DNA from 4 places in the Novosphingobium sp. TCA1 genome. Region 4 is predicted to be linked to each of the others. Evidence: riboswitches for the same ligand, from Rfam matches in the RefSeq annotation. Region 4 holds a riboswitch; each other region holds the start of a gene.

Region 1 (4,671 bases), on a different contig from region 4:
GCCCGCGGCTTCCAGTTCCCTGGCTTCCTGATTGAGGATGGTGGCGAATTCCCAGGCCAGCTTTTCGCGGTTCTGGTAATGGGCATCGTAAAGCGTATCGATCATCGTCATGGGGCCTGGGAGCGTCCATTTGATCGGCTGCTCGGTCTGCGCGCGCAGATAGCGGGCGTCATCGACAAAAACCGACTTCGGACGCGCGACCGCGCCGACGACCGTCGGCACGCTGGCATCGTAGCGATTGCGGATCCTGACGGTCTCGCGCTTCTCGAAATCGACACCGCTGAGATGCTCGATGAAGGTCGTGACGAAATGCTGCCGCGTCTGTTCGCCATCGCCGACGATGTCGATACCCGCCTGTCGCTGATCGTCCACCGCCAGGCGCAGGGCATCCTGCTTGCCTTCGATCAATTCCTGATCCTGCAATTTCCAGGGGGACCAGAGCGTCTCGGGTTGAGCAAGCCAGGACGGTTTGGGCAGGCTGCCTGCGGTCGAAGTGGGCAACAATACTTTCATGATGGATAACCTTGTATTCTGCAGTGTCAAAGGGCGTATTCTGCGGACCATTGCGCAAGAATATCCTGATACGGCTTGATGAAGTTTTCTTCGGCGAATCTGCCCTGTTCGATGGCGAGGCGGCTTCGTTCTTCGCGGTCATAGACGATCAGCGTAGACGAATAGTCATTGTGCTTCAGGCTGGGCTGGAAGCATTTTCCCGCCGCTGCATTGGCGTTGTATATCTCGGGCCTGTAGATCTTCTGGAACGATTCCATCGTGCTGATCGTGCCGATCAACTCAAGATTGGTGTAATCGCCAAGCAAGTCGCCGGTGAAATAGAAAGCCATGGGTGCGGCGCTGCCCCTGGGCATGAAATAGCGCGCCTTCAGCCCCATCTTTCCGAAGTATTCGTCGGTGGAGGAAAACGCACTCTGCCGATATTCCACCCCTAGGACGGGATGATGATTTTCCGTCCGATGATAAGTCCGGCTGCTCGATACGCTCAGGCAGATGACAGGGGGCTTCCTGAAATTAGCTTTGTATGCGTCAGAGCTCACGAAGTGCCTGAACAGATTGCCATGAAGGGTGCCAAAACCATCCGGCGCTGCGAACGCGGTTCTGCCTCTGTTGTACTCTGCCAGTACCACGCTGAAGTCGTAATCGCGCACGTAGGAGGAGAAGTTGTTTCCAGCGATACCTTCGATGCGGGTATCGGTTTCACAATCGATAATACCTGTCTTCAGAATTTCTATCATGGGAAACGATTTACTGCTGGCATCGCCTCCGATACTCATCTCGACGGATATGATATCGAGTTCCACGCCATAGCGATTGCCATCGGGATTGTCCCAATCGGCCAGGTCGTTGAAGCGGTTGTCGATCATCTTCAGGGCATTGCGCAAGTTTTCCTGGCGGTTGTCGCCTCTGGCCAGATTGGCGAAGTTCGTCGTGATGCGGGTATTGTCGGAGGGACGATAATCCTCGTCGAAGCGAATGCTTTTGATCGCGAAGGTCAGATCTTTGGTTGTCATGATCGGCTGTCCTGATGAAGCGCGATTGGATCGGTCTTTCGGCGCGCCCGTGTCGACGCGGGGAAGGGCGGGATCGGCGTGGTCTACAGGCATGCGAGGTTTCCTTCGGTCCGGCGCGTGCGCCGTCCGTCGTTGCTGTTCGGAGATGAAACGGGTTTGCGGCGCGCCGCGTCAGGCGGCGATCAGCCCCAAGGCTCGGCGCGCGGGCGCATTCGTCGGTATGGGCCGAGACGGAAAAGGATTGGAGACATCAACCGATCACCTGCTGTTGACGGGCGAAGGGCCGAAGGAAGAACGCGCTGGACATGCACAACGGGTCATGGCGCCACGCCACGAAGCCTGCTTCAAGCGCGATCCACCGGAGGAACCCCCGCCCGAGGAACGTTATAGCGCCGAAGGCAGGTCTCCTGGCTTGCGGGTCAACGCGGCGGTTCCGGCCTTCCCGAGCTTCTTGCAAAAGCCCAGTGACACGAAATGGAACCGCTACTCGCCGCTTACAGTTGCGGGGGCAGCGCCGGACTCTGCCCCAAAAGGCACCACCGGCTTCCCGTCTTAGCCCCGCGATCATGCCTGACGCGGGGAACCTCGACAGGCTCATTCAACACCTTCAGAGGTTTCCTGTCAAGCATCATATAAAGATATCTTTATATGATGCTTGACGCGAGCGAGCTGAAAAGTCGGCATGTTGTGACTACTTGAGGCGGCAGCGTCGCGCTTTAATTAACATAATATATATTATCGTCTATGTGGTTTGTAAGCCCCAGATAGAAATGACACCGGCCCGCTAGATAGAAATGACACTCCCTGGTGTGGTCTGCGGAATGTCGGTGGCATGGTTTTCCTGCTGGTCAGGAGAACGCAGCTATGACGGTGCTGGCGATGAGCCATGGTGAACTTTCGCGATTTGATACGTTGATGCGCGTGGAGCGCGGCGAACTCCGAGTTGATGATGCGGCAACGGTACTCGGCCTGAAGCGCCGTCAGGTTTTCCGGTTGCTCGATCGGTTAAGATCCGAAGGCGCTGCCGGTCTCGTTTCCCGCAAGCGCGGCCGGCCAAGCAATCGGCGACACAGCGATGCGTTTCGTGAGCGTGTTCTTGGCATCGTTCGTGAGCATTATGCGGATTTCGGACCAACGCTGGCGCGTGAGTATCTGATCGAGCGCCATGGCATCAAAGTCTCTTGTGAGACGCTGCGACGGTTGATGATCGAGGCGGGTCTGTGGAAGGATCGCGAAGCGCGGCGCCCGCGTCCTTACCAGCCTCGCTATCGCCGGGACTGCCGGGGCGAGCTAATCCAGATCGACGGTTCGAAGCATTGGTGGTTCGAGGATCGCGGGCCGCAATGCACCCTACTCGTTTATATCGATGATGCAACCAGCGAACTGATGCATCTCAAGATGGTCGAGAGCGAGAGTACTTTCTCCTACATGGATGCAACTCGGGAATACATCGAGACGCACGGCAAGCCAGTGGCCTTCTATTCAGACAAGCATTCTGTGTTTCGCAACAATACAGCCTCGGCCAAAGGCGATGGCATGACGCATTTCGGGCGTGCGCTGGAGGCACTCAACATCGAGATCATTTGCGCGCACTCGCCCCAGGCGAAGGGCCGCGTCGAGCGCGCCAATGCGACGTTGCAGGACCGACTGGTCAAGGCGATGAGGCTGGAAGGTATCTCGACTATAGCCGAAGCGAACGCGTTCCTGCCCGTTTACATGGCCGCGCATAATGCCAAGTTCGCCAAGGCAGCTTTCGACGAACGCGATGTTCACCGTCCGCTGGCATTGCACGAGAATCTACGCACCGAGATGGTCTGGCGCGAATGGCGTTCGGTGACGTCGTCGCTGACGCTGCATTACAACAAGGCGATGTTCATTCTTGAGCCGACCGAGATCAGCCGCCCGCTCGCCGGCAAGCGAGTGGAAGTTTGCGAGTTTCCTGACGGCGCGCTGGAGATCCGGCACGGGGATCACTCCCTGCCCTACCGCGTGTTCGACAAGATCCGTCAGGTCAATCAGGCCGCGATCGTCGATAACAAGCACCTGGATGCAGCGCTGGCTATGGCGAAGCTGCTGCAGGAGCAGTTGCCGGCGCGCAAACGCAACAACAACGAACCGTGCCGGAGTTCGCAAGGACCGCACCTTTTCCCGGCTCCCGCATCGTCAGGAGCAGCAGAACCGGAAAAGCGCCGCCGCGGGCGCCCCCCTCTCGCCCGGCGCAATCCCACCGTGGCTTACATGAAGGAACGGACGGGATAGGCGAGACAGCGCCGAAACCGGCCTTTCCGTTCACGCCCCATTGCGGTCATTGCCTCGCAATCGAGAACGTGTAAGTTCCACGCATGCCTACCGCTTCAATGATAGATATACGGCGCCTTTCAGCGCTCATTTTGGTTTTTGTTGCGCCTATATTAGTGTGGACTGCATTGTTATGGGCTGGGCATGCTCATCCCGAATGGCCAATAATGAATGGTTTCGTATCGGTGCTATTGCCACTCGTGATCGGCAGCATCGGATTATATCTGCTGCGCATTCCTGCAATGACACGGCTAGTGCTTGCGCCTTGCTACATTGCGATCATGCTGGTCGTGAACGTTGCTTGGGGTGTGATGTTCGTTTGCGGAGCGTTTGACGCCTGCCCGTAAGCTCGTTTGATGACCGCTTTCCACCCCTTATCGCCATACACGCGAGTAAACTCGAAGCGCGAAAACGGCCATTGAGGGGGCCCACTGCGGGGCAGCGGGTCCGGGCGCACTATCGCTGGACCTGCGCACCAGCAGGGTCAGCGCTGCGCAAGGTCGCAGGGCTACGCGCTGCCCCTGCTGCATCCGAGGGTGACATCTCTAACTGGCGGGAATAGGTGTCTTCTCTAAATAGCAGGAACAATGACCACAGTTCGCCATCAGCAACTCGATCGTCTTCTGTCCATCATGGCGCGGCTGCGCGATCCCGTTTCCGGTTGCGAATGGGATATCGCGCAGAACTTCGCGTCGATCGCGCCTTACACGATCGAGGAAGCCTACGAAGTAGCAGACGCGATCGCGCGCGAGGATCTGGTCAGCCTGCGTGACGAACTGGGAGACCTGCTCCTCCAAGTCGTGTTCCATGCCCGCATGGCCGAAGAAGACGGTCATTTCGCATTCGG
Region 2 (4,671 bases), on a different contig from region 4:
CGCTCGGCTTTGCCGGACCGCTTTCGCATCGCAGTGCATCGCAGCCCCGCCCGCGCAGCTGCCGAGACCGCTGCCGCGATGGGGCTGGCGACGCAGGAACAGGCCGCCCTCGCCGATCTCTCTCACGGTGCCTGGACCGGCCGCAGTTTCGCGGACATCGAAAGCGCCGAACCGGGATCGATTGAACGCTGGCTGGCAGATCCGACCCAGGGCGTTCCCGGCGGCGATTCGATGGAACAGGCGCGCAGGCGCGTCGGCGCATGGTTGGACGAGGTTGCCGCCTTCGACGGGCCGGTCTGCGCCATCACCCATCCGATGATCGTCCGCGCCGCCCTCTCCCACGCGCTCGGCTTGCCCTTGCACGCGACGCTTGCCGTCGATGTGGCGCCGCTCTCGCGCACGGTGCTTTCCTTCAACCGCACCTGGCGATTGCAGTCGCTGGGGCTTGCGAGCGAAAGCATGCCCAGCTAATCGCCGGATGGCCGGAACGCGAAGGCGTTTCGGCAAAGATCGCGCCGGTGCCCCGCAAGGGGCTTAATACGGGAACACGGTAGAGCTTCTCCCTTCAGAGTTTGCTCGAATCCGGGGCTGTCCCTGCAACTGTAAGCGGCGAGCGCGATGCACATCGCGGCGAGACAAGGATCTCCGCCGCAGCCACTGGGCCGGACGCTAAGTCATGCGAGGCCTGGGAAGGCCGTGCATCACGCCCTGACCCGCGAGCCAGGAAACCTGCCTGCGCCGATGTCGCTCTTGCCCGGGTCCAGGGGATGGCCAAGGCACGGTAACTCTTCCGTCTGAGCGACGTGATGCATGCGGCCGGGGCCGCAGCGGCATGCCGTGTCGGGCGCCCGTGCGCCGGTCCGATCCGGCGCGCCGCCATCGCTGCATTCGCGGCGGAAAGCCCCGCCGTTTCAGGTCGCTGGCGCGCGGGAGACGATACATGAGCAAAGTTCCCACCACCGTCATCACCGGCTTCCTCGGCGCCGGCAAGACGACGCTGATCCGCCACCTCCTCCAGAATGCCAAGGGCCGCCGCCTGGCGCTGATCATCAACGAATTCGGCGATGTCGGCGTGGACGGCGAACTGGTGAAGGGCTGCAACGACGAGGCCTGCCCGGAAGACGACATCGTCGAACTGGCCAACGGCTGCATCTGCTGCACCGTCGCCGACGATTTCCTGCCGACCATGCAGAAGCTGCTGGACCGCGAAAACAAACCCGATCACATCATCATCGAGACCAGCGGCCTGGCCCTGCCAAAGCCGTTGGTAAAGGCCTTCCAGTGGCCCGACATCCGCACCCGCGCCACCGTTGACGGCGTGGTCGCGCTGATCGACGCCGATGCCGTCGCGGCGGGCCGTTTCGCCACCGATGAGGCCGCGCTGGCGGCAGCCCGCGCGGCGGACCCGATGCTGGACCACGAGAGCCCGCTGGAAGAACTGTTCGAGGAACAGCTGGGCTGCGCCGACATGGTGGTGCTCAACAAGACCGACCTCGTCGATGCCGATGCCCTCGCCCATGTCGAGACGCTGGTGCTAGCCGAGACGCGCCCCGGCGTGAAGATCGTGCGTGCCGATCACGGCGCCGTCGATATCGCCGCGCTGCTGGGCATCACTGCCGCGGCCGAGGACGACCTCGATTCCCGCCCCTCGCACATCGACGGGCTGGACGAGGATCACGACCATGACGATTTCGACAGCTTCGTGGTCTCTGGTGGCGATGTGGTCGATCTCGAAGCCCTTCTCGCCCGCCTGAAGGACCTGATAGCAGAGCATGACGTGCTGCGCATCAAGGGCATGGTCGCAGTCCGCGGCAAGCCCAGCCGCCTTGTCGTCCAGGCCGTTGGCCCGCGCATCCAGCACTTCTATGACCGCGCATGGCTGCCGCAGGAAGCGCGCCGCACGCAGTTGGTTATCATCGGCCAGAAGGGTCTGGACCGCGCTGCCATCGAGGCGGGGCTTGCCGGGGTTCTCGGTACTGTAGACGCCTGATGCACCTGCTCTCCGCCACGCCGGGGACGATCTCCAACGGCGAGGAGGCGATCGACCTCGACCAGTCTCCCGGCGACATGGTGATCCTCACCGTGGCGGACAGCGAACTCGCCTGCTTCGCGGGCGCGGCGGCGCGCATGCCCGAAGGCGCACCCAGCATTCGCCTCGCCAACCTGCTGCAACTGCGCCACCCCTATTCGATCGACCTCTATGTCGAAAAGGTGATCGCCAAGGCCAAGTTCGTCTGCGTGATCCTGCTCGGCGGCAAGAGCTACTGGGGCTACGGCATCGACGAGATCGCCCGCGTCGCGCGCGAGAACGGCATTGCCTTCGCCGCCATTGCCGACGGGCGAGAGGCTGACCCCGCACTCGACCGCGCCTCCACCCTGCCCTCCGACCTGCGCGAGCGGATGCGCGACTATTTGCGGCAGGGCGGCACCGCCAATGCCCTGTCGTTCCTGCGCACCGCTGCACGCACCATCGGCCATGACACGGGCGAGCCGGACGATCCGGTGCCGGTGGCCGATGCCGGGCTCTACCTTGCCGGCACCGAGCGCGCCGGGCTTGCCGAAGTTCAGGCAGGCTGGACCCAAGGCCGCCCGCTGGCATTGCTGGTGTTCTACCGCGCACTGATGATCGCGGGCACGCTGGACGCCGTGGATGCGATGATCGCGGCACTTCAGGAGCGCGGCTTCAACATTGCCGCCGTCCACGTCCGCGCCTTGCGGGAGCCTTTCGCGGTAGACTGGCTGGGCGGATTGCTGGGCGAGATCGCGCCCGATGTGATCGTCAACGCCACCAGCTTCGCCTCCTCCTCCGCAGGCGACGATCGCAAGCCGGGCATTCTGGAAAAGGCGGACTGCCCGATCCTGCAAGTCGCCTTCGCGGGCGTCGAGGAAAGCGAGTGGCAAGGCGCCGCACGCGGCCTTGGCCCGCGCGATCTCGCCATGAATGTGGCGCTGCCCGAAGTGGACGGCCGCCTGTTCACCCGCGCCGTCGCCTTCAAGGCCGCCGAGCGTTTCGACGAAGTGACCCAGTGCGGCATCGTCGTCCCCCGCGTCGCACCGGACCGGGTGGCCTTCGTTGCCGATCTCGCCGCCAACTGGGCGAGCCTGCGCCGCACGGCATCCGCTGAGCGCCGCGTCGCACTGGTGCTGGCGAACTACCCCAACCGCGACGGACGCATCGGCAATGGCGTCGGCCTCGACACCCCCGCCAGCACCGCCGCGATCATCGCCGCGCTGGCCGAGGCAGGCTATGACACCGGCGATGCTCCAAGGGACGGCGCCTCGCTGATGCGTGTGATGACCGGCGGCGTGACCAACGACCTGACATCGCTGGACCGCGCGGGTGAAGTTTCGCTGCCGCTTTCGGCCTACGAAGCCGCCTTCGCAGCGGTGCCCGATAGCGCGCGCAAAGCCATGTCCGAACGCTGGGGAGAGCCGTCTGCCGATCCCTTCGTGCGGGACGGCGCGTTCCGTCTGCCGGTCCACCGCTTCGGCAATCTCGCCGTCGCCGTGCAGCCCGCGCGCGGCTACAACATCGATCCCAAGGCCAGCTATCACGACCCGGCCCTGCCGCCGCCGCACGCCTATCTCGCCTTCCACGTCTGGCTCGCGCAGGACTTCCGCGCGCAGGCGGTGGTCCATGTCGGCAAGCACGGCAATCTGGAATGGCTACCCGGAAAGGCCATCTCGCTCTCGCGCGCGTGCTTCCCGGAGATTTGCGCCGGGCCGCTGCCGCAGCTTTACCCCTTCATCGTCAACGACCCCGGCGAAGGCACGCAGGCCAAGCGCCGCATCGGCGCGGTGGTCGTCGATCACCTCACCCCGCCGCTGACCCGCGCCGAGACTTACGGCCCGCTAAAGCAGCTTGAGGCGCTGGTGGACGAATACTACCTCGCCGCCGGGATGGACCCGCGCCGCCTCAACCGGCTGAGGCGGGACATTCTCGATCTGGCGCGCAGCCACGGCCTCGACCGTGACGCCGAGGCCAGCGGCGACGATGACGACGCGCTTTCGGCCATCGACAACTACCTCTGCGAGCTGAAGGAATTGCAGATCCGCGATGGGCTGCATGTCTTCACCCGGTCACCCGAGGGCCGCTTGCGGCGCGACCTGCTGGTCGCGCTGGCCCGTACGCCGCGCGGGTATGACCATGCCGGGCAGGCCTCGCTGCTGCGGGCGATGGCGGACGATTTCGGGCTGGACTTCGACCCGCTCGACTGCCGGATGGGTGATCGCTGGGACGGTACGCGGCCGGAAGCACTTGCGGCGGTTTCGGATGAACCCTGGCGCACGCACGGCGACACCGTCGAACGGCTCGAACTGCTGGCGGCCAATTTGCTCGACCGCCTCTCCGCTCATCGTCACCCTGAACTTGTTTCAGGGTCCATCTCGCCGATAGACCCACCGGTTGAGGGCGAGAAATGGATGCTGAAACAAGTTCAGCATGACGGCAGCCTATCAGGAAATGGGTTGGGCGAACGCACCGCAGCCGTTCTTGACGCCATCCGCACCGACCTCGCCCCCCGCATCGACCTTTGCGGCCTGCGCGAGGCCGAGGCCTTGCTTGCCGGTCTCGATGGCCGTTTCGTGCTGCCCGGCCCCTCCGGCGCGCCCACGCGCGGGCGGCCTGATGTGCTCCCCACGGGACGCAACTTCTATTCGGTCGATACCCGC
Region 3 (4,671 bases), on a different contig from region 4:
GACAGGCTCAGGGCGAGCGGAATGGGGGTAATGCCGCATGTGAAGGGCAGAAGCCGGGCCTGAAATGACCCGTCCGCGCGCCATTTTAGCTCCGGTCCGCTCTCAGCTCTCAACCCCGCTCAGCCTGAGCTTGTCGAAGTCCCCTCCCGTAAGCGCTGTGCAGGCCTTACCCGTTGCCGATGCGCCGGGCGAAGGCGTCGGCCATGGGGCGGTCGAGTTGGCGGCAGATGGCAATCCACCAGGTGCAGGCATGCTCGTCCCCGGCGAGACGCGCGGCGGCGGCATGGGCGCGGGCATGGGCGGCGGCGGAAAGGCCGTGGCGGGCGAAGTGGCGCAGGGCTTCCGCGAAGATGCGCGCGTTGGCGGTATCGGCGGTGGCCTCGCGGATGCGGCGGCGGAGGCGTGCGCGGGGCGCGGAATTGTCGTTGGCTGCGCAGAGCGGTACCGAGGGGCAGAGAGCGCGCACGATCACGGGGCAGGAGCGTTTCCGGGCTGCGGAAAAGCGGATGGCCATGGGTAAGTGCGCCTCTTTTTGAAGGACGCTCGGAGATGGCGTCTCGGAGGGCAGTTATAGGATGAAGCCGCTAAGTCTTGGTGATGGCCTATGGTTGCTGAAACCTTGCGGCCGATCCTTGGCGAATCCTTAAAGCGCGCGCCTAGCTCGTGGGCTGGGCGATCCATTTGCCCGAGTTGGCATATTCGGGGCGCACGGTGGCTTCGGGCAGGTTGCGGGCGCGGTAGAGATCCTCGCCGCCGCGTTCGCGCACGTCGCTGGAATAGGCGGGAGCCGCCGCGACCGGTGCGGCGGGCGGCGTGACGGTCTCACCCCGGACGGGCGCCGTAACCTCGAAAGCCCGCTGCACGGCCAGCGGGTCGAGTGCGGCATTGGCCAGGGCGCTTGCGGCGGAATCGTCGCGGCGATGGGGCGCGGCGAGCGGTTCGCCGCCGAGATAGGCGAAGCGGAACGAGGCCGGGTTTCCGGCCGCGCCGTTGAAGGCGTAGAAGCGGTGCGCGCCGATCGTCGTCAGGTAGCGGAGGCTCGGCGCCCAGTAGGGATTGACCTGGATCGTGTGGTAATGCGTCGCCAGGCCGATCGGCGCGTAGACGTAGCCTGACAGCGCCGCGCGGGCGACGTCCTCCGCCCGCTGCCAGAAGTAGCGCTGCGGTGCGCGGGCCAGCGAACCGTCGCAAGTGAACGAGAACTGGCAGCCGGTTGGCCGCTCCGATCCCTGGTAGACGACGCCGCAGACGGTCTTGGGATAGGCCGGATGGGCCACGCGGTTGAGCACGACCTGGGCCACCGCGCGCTGGCCGCCGTCCGGCTCGCTGGCGGCTTCGTAGTAGATCGCGGCGGTGAGGCATTGGAGCGCGCGGCTGCGGTCCACCCCGGAATTGTCGATCCTGAACGCGCGGGCGACAGGGCCGCTCGCGGCATCGCCGGCGTCCGAATGAATGCCTTCGCCGACCTTCAGCACCGGCTTTTCCGCTTCGAGGTAGTAATAGGCCGAGCCGGGGAAGCTGGCGCCCACCTGTTCGAAAGGCATGGGCAGAACGGTCTGGTCCGCTGCCGTGGCGGTGCCGACCGTCAGGCTGTTCCATGCGGTGAGCGGCGGGGAGGCGAAAGCGGGCAGGGCGATCGCCACCAGCCCGGCCGCGCCCAGCGTCCAGCGCCGTCGCCTGCGTTGGAGCCGCCTGCGTCCGCCGCGCACGAAGTTCCCCTGGAAATCGCGCGGGCGCGGTTCCCAGGTCTCGGCGCAGGAAGGCAGGGCGGCGGCGGTCAATTCGGTTCCTCTCGGCATTCCTCGCATGAGGCGCCCTTCGCGCCTATCCTGCTTTGGCCCGCGCGGCATCCATCGAGATCGGCGCGTCCCGAAGCGGTACAGGCGCGCGGGATAGCCTGAATCGCTTAAGACTCTCTTTGCGATTTCCCCCGGCGATACCGGTGCGTCACCCATCTGCCCCGCTTGCCAACCCCCGCGCGGCCCCGTATTTGCGCGCCACGTCATGGGTGGCCCGGAGCCGGGCCCATAGAGGGAATTTCGGCGCAAGTCGAAAAGCTGCCCCCGCAACTGTGACCGGGGAGCGCCCCTTCCACGCGATGCCACTGGGTCACACCGGGAAGGCGGAGGGCGGCGCGACGATCCGGGAGCCAGGAGACCTGCCTGTGACCGTCGTTCCGCAGCCGGGCGGGGTGTCCCGGCTTGCAGCGAGCAGACGCGCAAGGAAAAGGCGCGCGGCTCCGCCATGGACGGCACAAGTCGTTCAGGTTGGAGGAATACGCGTGAAGTACCTGTTCTTGCTGGGGACCGCCCTTGCGGTCTCGACGTCCATTGCCGTCCCCGCTCTGGCGGATGAAGCGGCCATCGATAATATCGTCGTCACCGCGACGCGCACCGAAACGCCCACGAGCGAAATCGGCCAGTCCGTCTCGGTCGTCACCCGCGAGGATATCGAGCGCACCCAGGCGGTGACCGCCACCGACGTGCTGGCCCGCCTGCCGGGCGTGACCTTCACCCAGTCCGGCGGCTTCGGCCAGCCCGCCAGCGTCTTCATCCGCGGGGCCGAGAACGCACAGAGCCTGGTGCTGATCGACGGCGTGCGCATCAACGATCCGGGCGACGTGGGCGGCGGCTTCGACTTCGGCAGCCTCACCGTCGGCCAGTTCGACCGCATCGAGGTGGTGCGCGGATCCTCCGGCGTGCTCTGGGGCAGCCGCGCTATCGGCGGCGTGATCAACCTCATCACCGCGCGCCCGACCGAGGAATGGACCGCGCGCGGCCAGGCCGAATATGGCTGGCGTGACCAGAAGCAGCTCGGCGCCTCGGCCGCGGGCAAAGTGGGGCCGGTCGGCCTGACGCTGGGCGGCAACTGGCTCAAGGGTGACGGCTATTCCGCCTTCAACGAGCGCCGCGGCGGCGCCGAAAAAGACGGCTTCGAAAGCAAGAGCGCCAATGCCCGCGCCGAAGTGCAGATCGTGAACGGCCTTTCCGCCGACGCCGGGACCTACTGGACCAAGGCGAACTACGATTACGACAATACCGGCGCCGATGCCCTGAATGTGGGCATGAAGCGCGACACCGTGGGCTATGCCAACTTGCGCTACAAGGGGCTCGACGGCCGCCTGACCGCGCGTGTCGGCTACGGCCTTACCGATACCCGCCGCATCTCGGACGATGCCGTATTCGGTCCCTTCACCACCAATGGCCGCAACGACCGCTTCGAAGGGCAGGTCTCCTACACCCCGATCGGCATGGTCAGCGTGCTGGTCGGCGCCGAGACCGAGAAGCAGAAGTTCTCGGACAACTACGGCTCGAAGGATTCCACCTCGATCGACAGCGTCTTCGGCATGCTCACCCTGCGCCCGGTCACCGGCCTGACGCTGAACGGCGGGTTGCGCTATGACGACAATTCGGACTTCGGGCACAAGACGACCTTCTCGGCCAATGGCGCCTGGGTGATCGGCGGCAGCGAAAGCGCGCCGATCCTGCGCGCCAGCTATGGCGAGGGCTTCAAGGCGCCCTCGCTCTACCAGCTCTATACCAATGCCGGTTTCCGCGCGCTCGATCCCGAGACCTCGAAGTCGTGGGACGTGGGCGTTGAGCAGCCCTTCGCGGAAGGGCACGGCACGTTCTCGGTCACCTACTTCGATCGCAAGACGAAGAACCTGATCGATTACGACCTGGCCGCGTGGAACTACTACAATGTCGGCCGCGCCCGCGCCAAGGGCGTGGAACTGGGCATGCAGGTGACCGACTGGGAGGGCTTCGACATGAGCCTTTCGGCCACTTACCTCGACGCCACCAACGAGATCACCGGCGCGCGCCTGGCCCGCCGTCCCAAGACCAACCTCTACGCCAGCCTCGACAAGCACTGGTCGCAGGGCTTCCGCCTCGGCGCGGACCTGCGCGTGGGCGGGGGGCGCTACGACGATGTGGCCAACGTCAATTATCTCGGCGGAAACGTCGTGGTCGGCCTGCGCGCCGCCTATGATGTCACCCACAACGTCCAGGTCTACGGCCGGGTCGAGAACCTGTTCGACGAGCACTACGAAGTGGTGCGGACTTACGGCACGCCCGGCCGCGCGGCTTATGCCGGGGTTCGGGTGAAGATGTGATCCTGTCGCTTTCCCCGTCCTCTTTCGGGAGGGGGAAGCGCGAGGCCCGTCGCATCGCGGCCGCGCTGGCACTTGCCGGAGCGGTCGCGGCGCTGGCGGGCTGCGGGGGCGGTGACACCACCGAGGCCGCCCCCGCGGAACCGGGCCGCTATCCGACGATCGTCTCGCTCAACCCCTGCACCGATGCGATTCTGGCGCAAGTGACCGGACCGGGCCAGTTGCTGGCGATCTCCAGCTATAGCCACGATCCCGAGAGCAGTTCCATGCCGATCGCCGAGGCGCGGCGTTATCGCGCCGTTTCCGGCACGGTGGAGGAAGTGGCGAGGATCCATCCGCAAGTGGTGGTGGCCAGCGCTTTCCTCGATCCCGCGAGCGAGGCGGCGTTCCGCAGGCTGGGCTACCGGCTGGTGAAGATGCCGATCGCCTCCGATCTTGCCGCCGCGCGCGAGCAGGTGCGCGAACTGGCGCGGCTGACGGGACATGTCGCCGAGGGCGAAAGGCTGGTCGCCCAGATAGACGCTGCCGTGGCCCGCAATGCGCCGCCTGCGGACTTGCGC
Region 4 (4,671 bases):
TCGCCTTCAGCGAATTTCCAAACGGACTCTGACAGCCTCTCCGTCGTCCCCGCGGACGGGGACGACGGGCCTGGCTCAGCAAGACAGCAGGTCTGCAATCAGCTCCGGCGCGGAGGGGAAGTAGAAATGCATGTAGCTTGCAGTGAGCGCGCCTTGCCGGAAAATCCGCTCGCCCTTGCGCCCATCCGGGGTCCGGGCAAGCGCGATGGGTTCGAGGGCGGTTTCCAGCCGTGAATAGTGGAAGGTATGGCCGCGCACCGCATGGCCGGACAGTTCCGCTTCCTGCATGCCGAGGGCGACCAGTCGTTTCTGCATGGCCGCGCGGGCGGGCAGCAGGCCGAGCATGGGCGTGCTGGTGCCTGCGGCATCTTCCAGCCTTTCGCAGGCATAGAGCATGCCGCCGCACTCGGCCAGGATCGGGCGCTCGGTCAGAAAGTGCGCGCGGATCGCTTCCACCATTGCACGGTTGGCACTGAGCGCGGCGAGATGAAGTTCGGGATAGCCGCCCGGCAGCCAGAGCGCGTCGCAGTCCGGCAAGGTGGCGTCGCGCAGAGGCGAGAAGAAAGCCAGCCGTGCGCCCGCGCTTTCCAGGAACTCGAGATTGGCCGGGTAGATGAAACCGAAGGCCTCGTCGCGGGCCACGGCTATGCGTTTTCCGGCCAGCGCTGAAGGCGCAGGGGCGGCGGAGGCGGGTTTCGGAAACGGCACAGGCTCGGGCAGCCAGAGGGCGCTTTCGGGAAGCAGTTCGGCGGCGCGGTCGATGCGGGCTTCGAGATCGGCGATCTCGCCTGCCTGCACCAAGCCGAGATGGCGTTCGGGAAGGCCCATGCCGTCGTCGCGCGGCACGGCGCCCAGCCATTGCACGCCGCCCGGCATGCCGCGTTCCAGCAGCTGCGCATGGCGATCACTGCCCACGCGGTTGGCAAGCACGGCGGCCAGCGTCACGTCCTTGCGGTATGTCGCCAGCCCGTGGACCAGTGCGCCGAAGGTCTGCGCCATCGACGAACCGTCCAGCACCGCCATGACCGGCAGGCCGAAGCGCCGGGCGAGGTCGGCGGAAGAGGGGGTGCCGTCGAACAGCCCCATCGCACCCTCGACGAGGATGAGGTCGGCCTCCCGCGCGGCATCGTGCAGCAGCGCGCGGCACTGGTCCTCTCCGCACATGAACAGGTCGAGCTGATGGACCGGGGCGCCGCTGGCGACTTCGTGAACCATGGGATCGAGGAAGTCCGGCCCGCATTTGAACACCCGCACCCGCCGTCCTGCCCGGACGTGGCGGCGGGCAAGGGCGGCCGTGGCGAGCGTCTTGCCCTGTCCCGACGAAGGCGCGGTGACGAGCAGTGCAGGGCAGGCCGTCATCGGCGTGTCCGTCATCGTACGGGCCGCAGATATCGCCCGGACGGGCAGGTTCCAGGATGGCGCATGTTCAATTCCCCCCTTCGGTACAGACGCACGAATGTCGTCACGCGAAGGAGCCTCCCCCACGGGAGGCATCGCCCTCGTCCGCCCGGTACATCCCGCCCGCGCGAAGGATCGACGGCGAGGGGCCGGTTTCCTGACTTCCCGGATCCTCGCGCCTTCCGCCGCCTTCTCGGTAAGCCGTCAGGCTCCAATGGCGTTTCGGCGGGGCGCATCCCCGGTTACAGTTGCGGGCGCAGTGCCGGCTGCCACGGCCGATCGGCCGCAGTCCGGGCTTCCCGATCAAGCCCTTGCGGGCACCCCTTGCACCGGCACGACTATGGAACTTCGCAGGTTCGCGCAAGCGCCTCTCATCTTGCGCCGCCGACCTCGCGGCGATAGGGGCGCTGCTGCGACAGGTTCCCCGCGAGGGATCAAAAGGGAACTCGGGTGAAAGCCCCGGGCTGCCCCTGCAACTGTAAGCGGCGAGCCGTGCGGCCATTTCGCCATTGGGGGTGCAAGGCCCTGAGAAGGCGGCCGAAACGGCATTGACCCGTGAGCCAGGAGACCTGCCTGCCGCAGTCGTTCTTCGACCGGACAGGGTGAGCCGGCCGAACGGGGCATTTCCTCGCCGAGCGACAGCCATTGCCGTGCCGGTTTGCGGCGCGAAGGGGCCTGTCGCCGTCTGTCGCGGCTGCACGTCCTTCGCCTTGCATATCGGCCCGGTCGGGTTCGATCGCTGGCTTGAAGGACATGCCGTGAACTGCCGAATTACCACTGCCACCACCCTTGCTCTTGCCCTGACCGCCTATCCTTTCGCGGCCCAGGCCGAAGGCGCCGACGACGCCTCGTCGGACCGTATCGTCGTCTCCGCGCTGCGCACCCCGGTCGCGGCGGATCGCGTGGCGGATAGCGTGACCGTGCTGGACGAAGCGCAGATCGTCGCCGCGCAGCCCATCGCCCTCACCGATATCCTGCTGCGCACGCCCGGCATCAGCCTTTCGCGCAACGGCGGCTACGGCACCACCACCTCGCTGCGTATCCGCGGCGCCGACGCCGGGCAATCGGTCATGGTGATCGACGGCATGCGCCTGTCGGACGCTTCGTCCACGGCGGGGGGCTACGGCTTTTCGACGCTCTTCGTGGACGATGCCGAACGGATCGAGATCCTGCGCGGGCCGCAGTCGATTCTCTGGGGCAGCGACGCCATCGGCGGCGTCGTCAACGTTCGCACCCGCCGTCCGACCGAGCCGCTGGAAGGCAGCTTCGCCGTGGAAGCGGGAACCCATGACACCGTTTCCGCGCGCGCCGGTCTGGGCGGCACGTCCGAAGCGATCGACTGGCGCATCGCCGCCTCGCGCTTCACCACCGACGGCATTTCGGCCCGTTCCAACGGCACCGAGGACGACGGTTTCCAGCGTTCCTCCGCCAGCGGCACCCTGACGTTTCGCATCACGCCGGACGTTTCGCTGGACTTGCGCGGTTATTGGTCCGATTCCCGCAACGATTTCGACGGGACCTCGGGCGATACGCGCGCTTATGGCCGGACCGAGGAATGGTCGGGCTATGCCGGGCTCAACTTCGCGCTGCTCGGCGGGAAGCTGGTGAACCGGGTCGCCGTGCTCCAGACCGAGACCGACCGGGCAAACTACGATCCCGCGCGCTCCATCCGCCAGATCACGTTCGACGCCCACGGCCGGGGCCGCCGCTTCGAATATCAGGGCACCTACACGTTCTCGGAAGCCGTCCAGGCCGTGTTCGGGGCCGAGCGCGAGGAGCAGCGCATGACCACGGCCTCGCCGTCGAACAGCGCCGCGCCCTACACGCTCACCCCGACGAAAGCCGATACCGACAGCGTCTACGGAGAACTGCGCGTGACGCCGCTGACCGGGCTGACCCTGAACGGCGGTGCGCGTTACGACCATCAGTCGCGCTTCGGCGGCAATACCGTGTTTTCGGCAGGCGCGGTCTATACGCCCAACCAGGGGGCCACGGTGCTGCGCGCCAGCTATGACGAGGGCTTCAAGGCGCCCTCGCTCTACCAGCTTTTCAGCATGTACGGCGTGGACGATCTCAAGCCCGAAAAGGCCAAGGGCTGGGAAGTCGGTGCCGAGCAGGGCTTCGGCGAAGTGCTGCGGCTTTCGGCCACATGGTTCGAGCGCGATACCGACAATCTGATCGACTTCGCCTATTGCCCGACCAGCGGCGCCCTGCCGGACATCTGCATGGTTCCCGGCACTGCGACCTCGCGCTTCGGCTACTATGCCAACGTCAAGGCCAGCCATGCGCGCGGGCTGGAACTGGCCGCTTCGGCAAAGTGGGGCATTTTCTTCGCCGAGGGCAACTACAGCTGGATCGAGGCGGAGGACCGTACCCCGGACAGCGCCACTTATGGTCGCCAGCTCCAGCGCGTGCCGCGCCATCTGGCCAATGTCGAGGCGGGGGTGGACCTGCCGCAGGGCCTGCGCGCCAGCGTTGCCGCCCGCTATTCGGGCGAAAGCTACAATGCCGCCACCGGAACCGCCAAGCTGGACGACTATTGGCTGGTGGACTTGCGCGCGCAGTGGCAGGTCATGGAAAACCTCACTCTTCAAGGACGTATCGAAAACGTGGGCGACGAGAAGTACGAGACCGTAAGCGGTTACGGCACGCTCGGCCGCACCGTCTATCTGGGCGTGAGGAGCCGGTTCTGATGTTGCAGCCCGTCGAACCCGGTCCTTCGGTGGTCGTATGCAATACCTGCCGCCATTCCGCCGAAGCCCGCGAGGATGCGGATGGGCGGCGCGGCGGCGCGGTGTTGGCGGAGGCCATGCGCGCGGCGCAGGCAGCCGACCCGGCGCTCAGGGGCGTGGCGGTGCAGGAAATGCCCTGCCTCTTTGCCTGCCAGCGCCATTGTACGGTGGCGATCCGCGCGCCCGGCAAGCTCGGCTACGTGCTGGGCGACTTCGTGCCGGATGAGGACGCAGCCCGTGCGATCCTGGAATATGCCGTGCGCCATGCCGCCAGCGAGCATGGGCAGGTGCCGTACCGGGAGTGGCCGCAAGGCGTGAAGGGGCATTTCATCACCCGCACCCCGCCGGAAGGCTTCGTCGCCGCATGATCCGCTTCGAGAACCGCGCTGCCTTCGCCGAGGCACTGGCCGATCTGCCCGAACCGGAAGAGGCGGCGCTGGAGGCCGCGCGCAGCCGCCAGTCGGTGCTGACGAAGCCTGCGGGATCGCTGGGACGGCTGGAGGAGATCGCGATCTTCATGGCGGGCTGGCAGCGGCGCGAG

What was found. A riboswitch is a leader RNA that binds a small molecule or an ion and turns the genes downstream of it on or off. The one in region 4 is predicted to bind cobalamin.
Region 1: linked by a shared signal. The riboswitch ahead of NTCA1_RS03025 (DUF1852 domain-containing protein) and the one ahead of NTCA1_RS19645 (cobyrinate a,c-diamide synthase) in region 4 are both predicted to bind cobalamin.
Region 2: linked by a shared signal. The riboswitch ahead of cobW (cobalamin biosynthesis protein CobW) and the one ahead of NTCA1_RS19645 (cobyrinate a,c-diamide synthase) in region 4 are both predicted to bind cobalamin.
Region 3: linked by a shared signal. The riboswitch ahead of NTCA1_RS06640 (TonB-dependent receptor domain-containing protein) and the one ahead of NTCA1_RS19645 (cobyrinate a,c-diamide synthase) in region 4 are both predicted to bind cobalamin.

Annotation. Positions count from the first base shown of each region.
Region 1 is NZ_BLJH01000001.1:641,752-646,422, reverse strand. Features, by position in the region: gene NTCA1_RS03030 (methionine synthase) at 1-513, opposite strand, end outside; gene NTCA1_RS03025 (DUF1852 domain-containing protein) at 540-1,619, opposite strand; cobalamin riboswitch at 1,906-2,129, opposite strand; gene NTCA1_RS03020 (ISNCY family transposase) at 2,391-3,785, shown strand; gene mazG (nucleoside triphosphate pyrophosphohydrolase) at 4,412-4,671, shown strand, end outside.
Region 2 is NZ_BLJH01000008.1:127,922-132,592, reverse strand. Features, by position in the region: gene NTCA1_RS11930 (histidine phosphatase family protein) at 1-471, shown strand, start outside; cobalamin riboswitch at 500-752, shown strand; gene cobW (cobalamin biosynthesis protein CobW) at 941-1,990, shown strand; gene cobN (cobaltochelatase subunit CobN) at 1,990-4,671, shown strand, end outside.
Region 3 is NZ_BLJH01000003.1:311,732-316,402, forward strand. Features, by position in the region: gene NTCA1_RS28640 (hypothetical protein) at 167-514, opposite strand; gene NTCA1_RS06635 (cell wall hydrolase) at 657-1,781, opposite strand; cobalamin riboswitch at 1,990-2,181, shown strand; gene NTCA1_RS06640 (TonB-dependent receptor domain-containing protein) at 2,282-4,114, shown strand; gene NTCA1_RS06645 (ABC transporter substrate-binding protein) at 4,111-4,671, shown strand, end outside.
Region 4 is NZ_BLJH01000019.1:99,199-103,869, forward strand. Features, by position in the region: gene NTCA1_RS19645 (cobyrinate a,c-diamide synthase) at 76-1,374, opposite strand; cobalamin riboswitch at 1,528-1,738, opposite strand; cobalamin riboswitch at 1,799-1,990, shown strand; gene NTCA1_RS19650 (TonB-dependent siderophore receptor) at 2,157-4,091, shown strand; gene NTCA1_RS19655 (DUF1636 domain-containing protein) at 4,091-4,498, shown strand; gene cobT (nicotinate-nucleotide--dimethylbenzimidazole phosphoribosyltransferase) at 4,495-4,671, shown strand, end outside.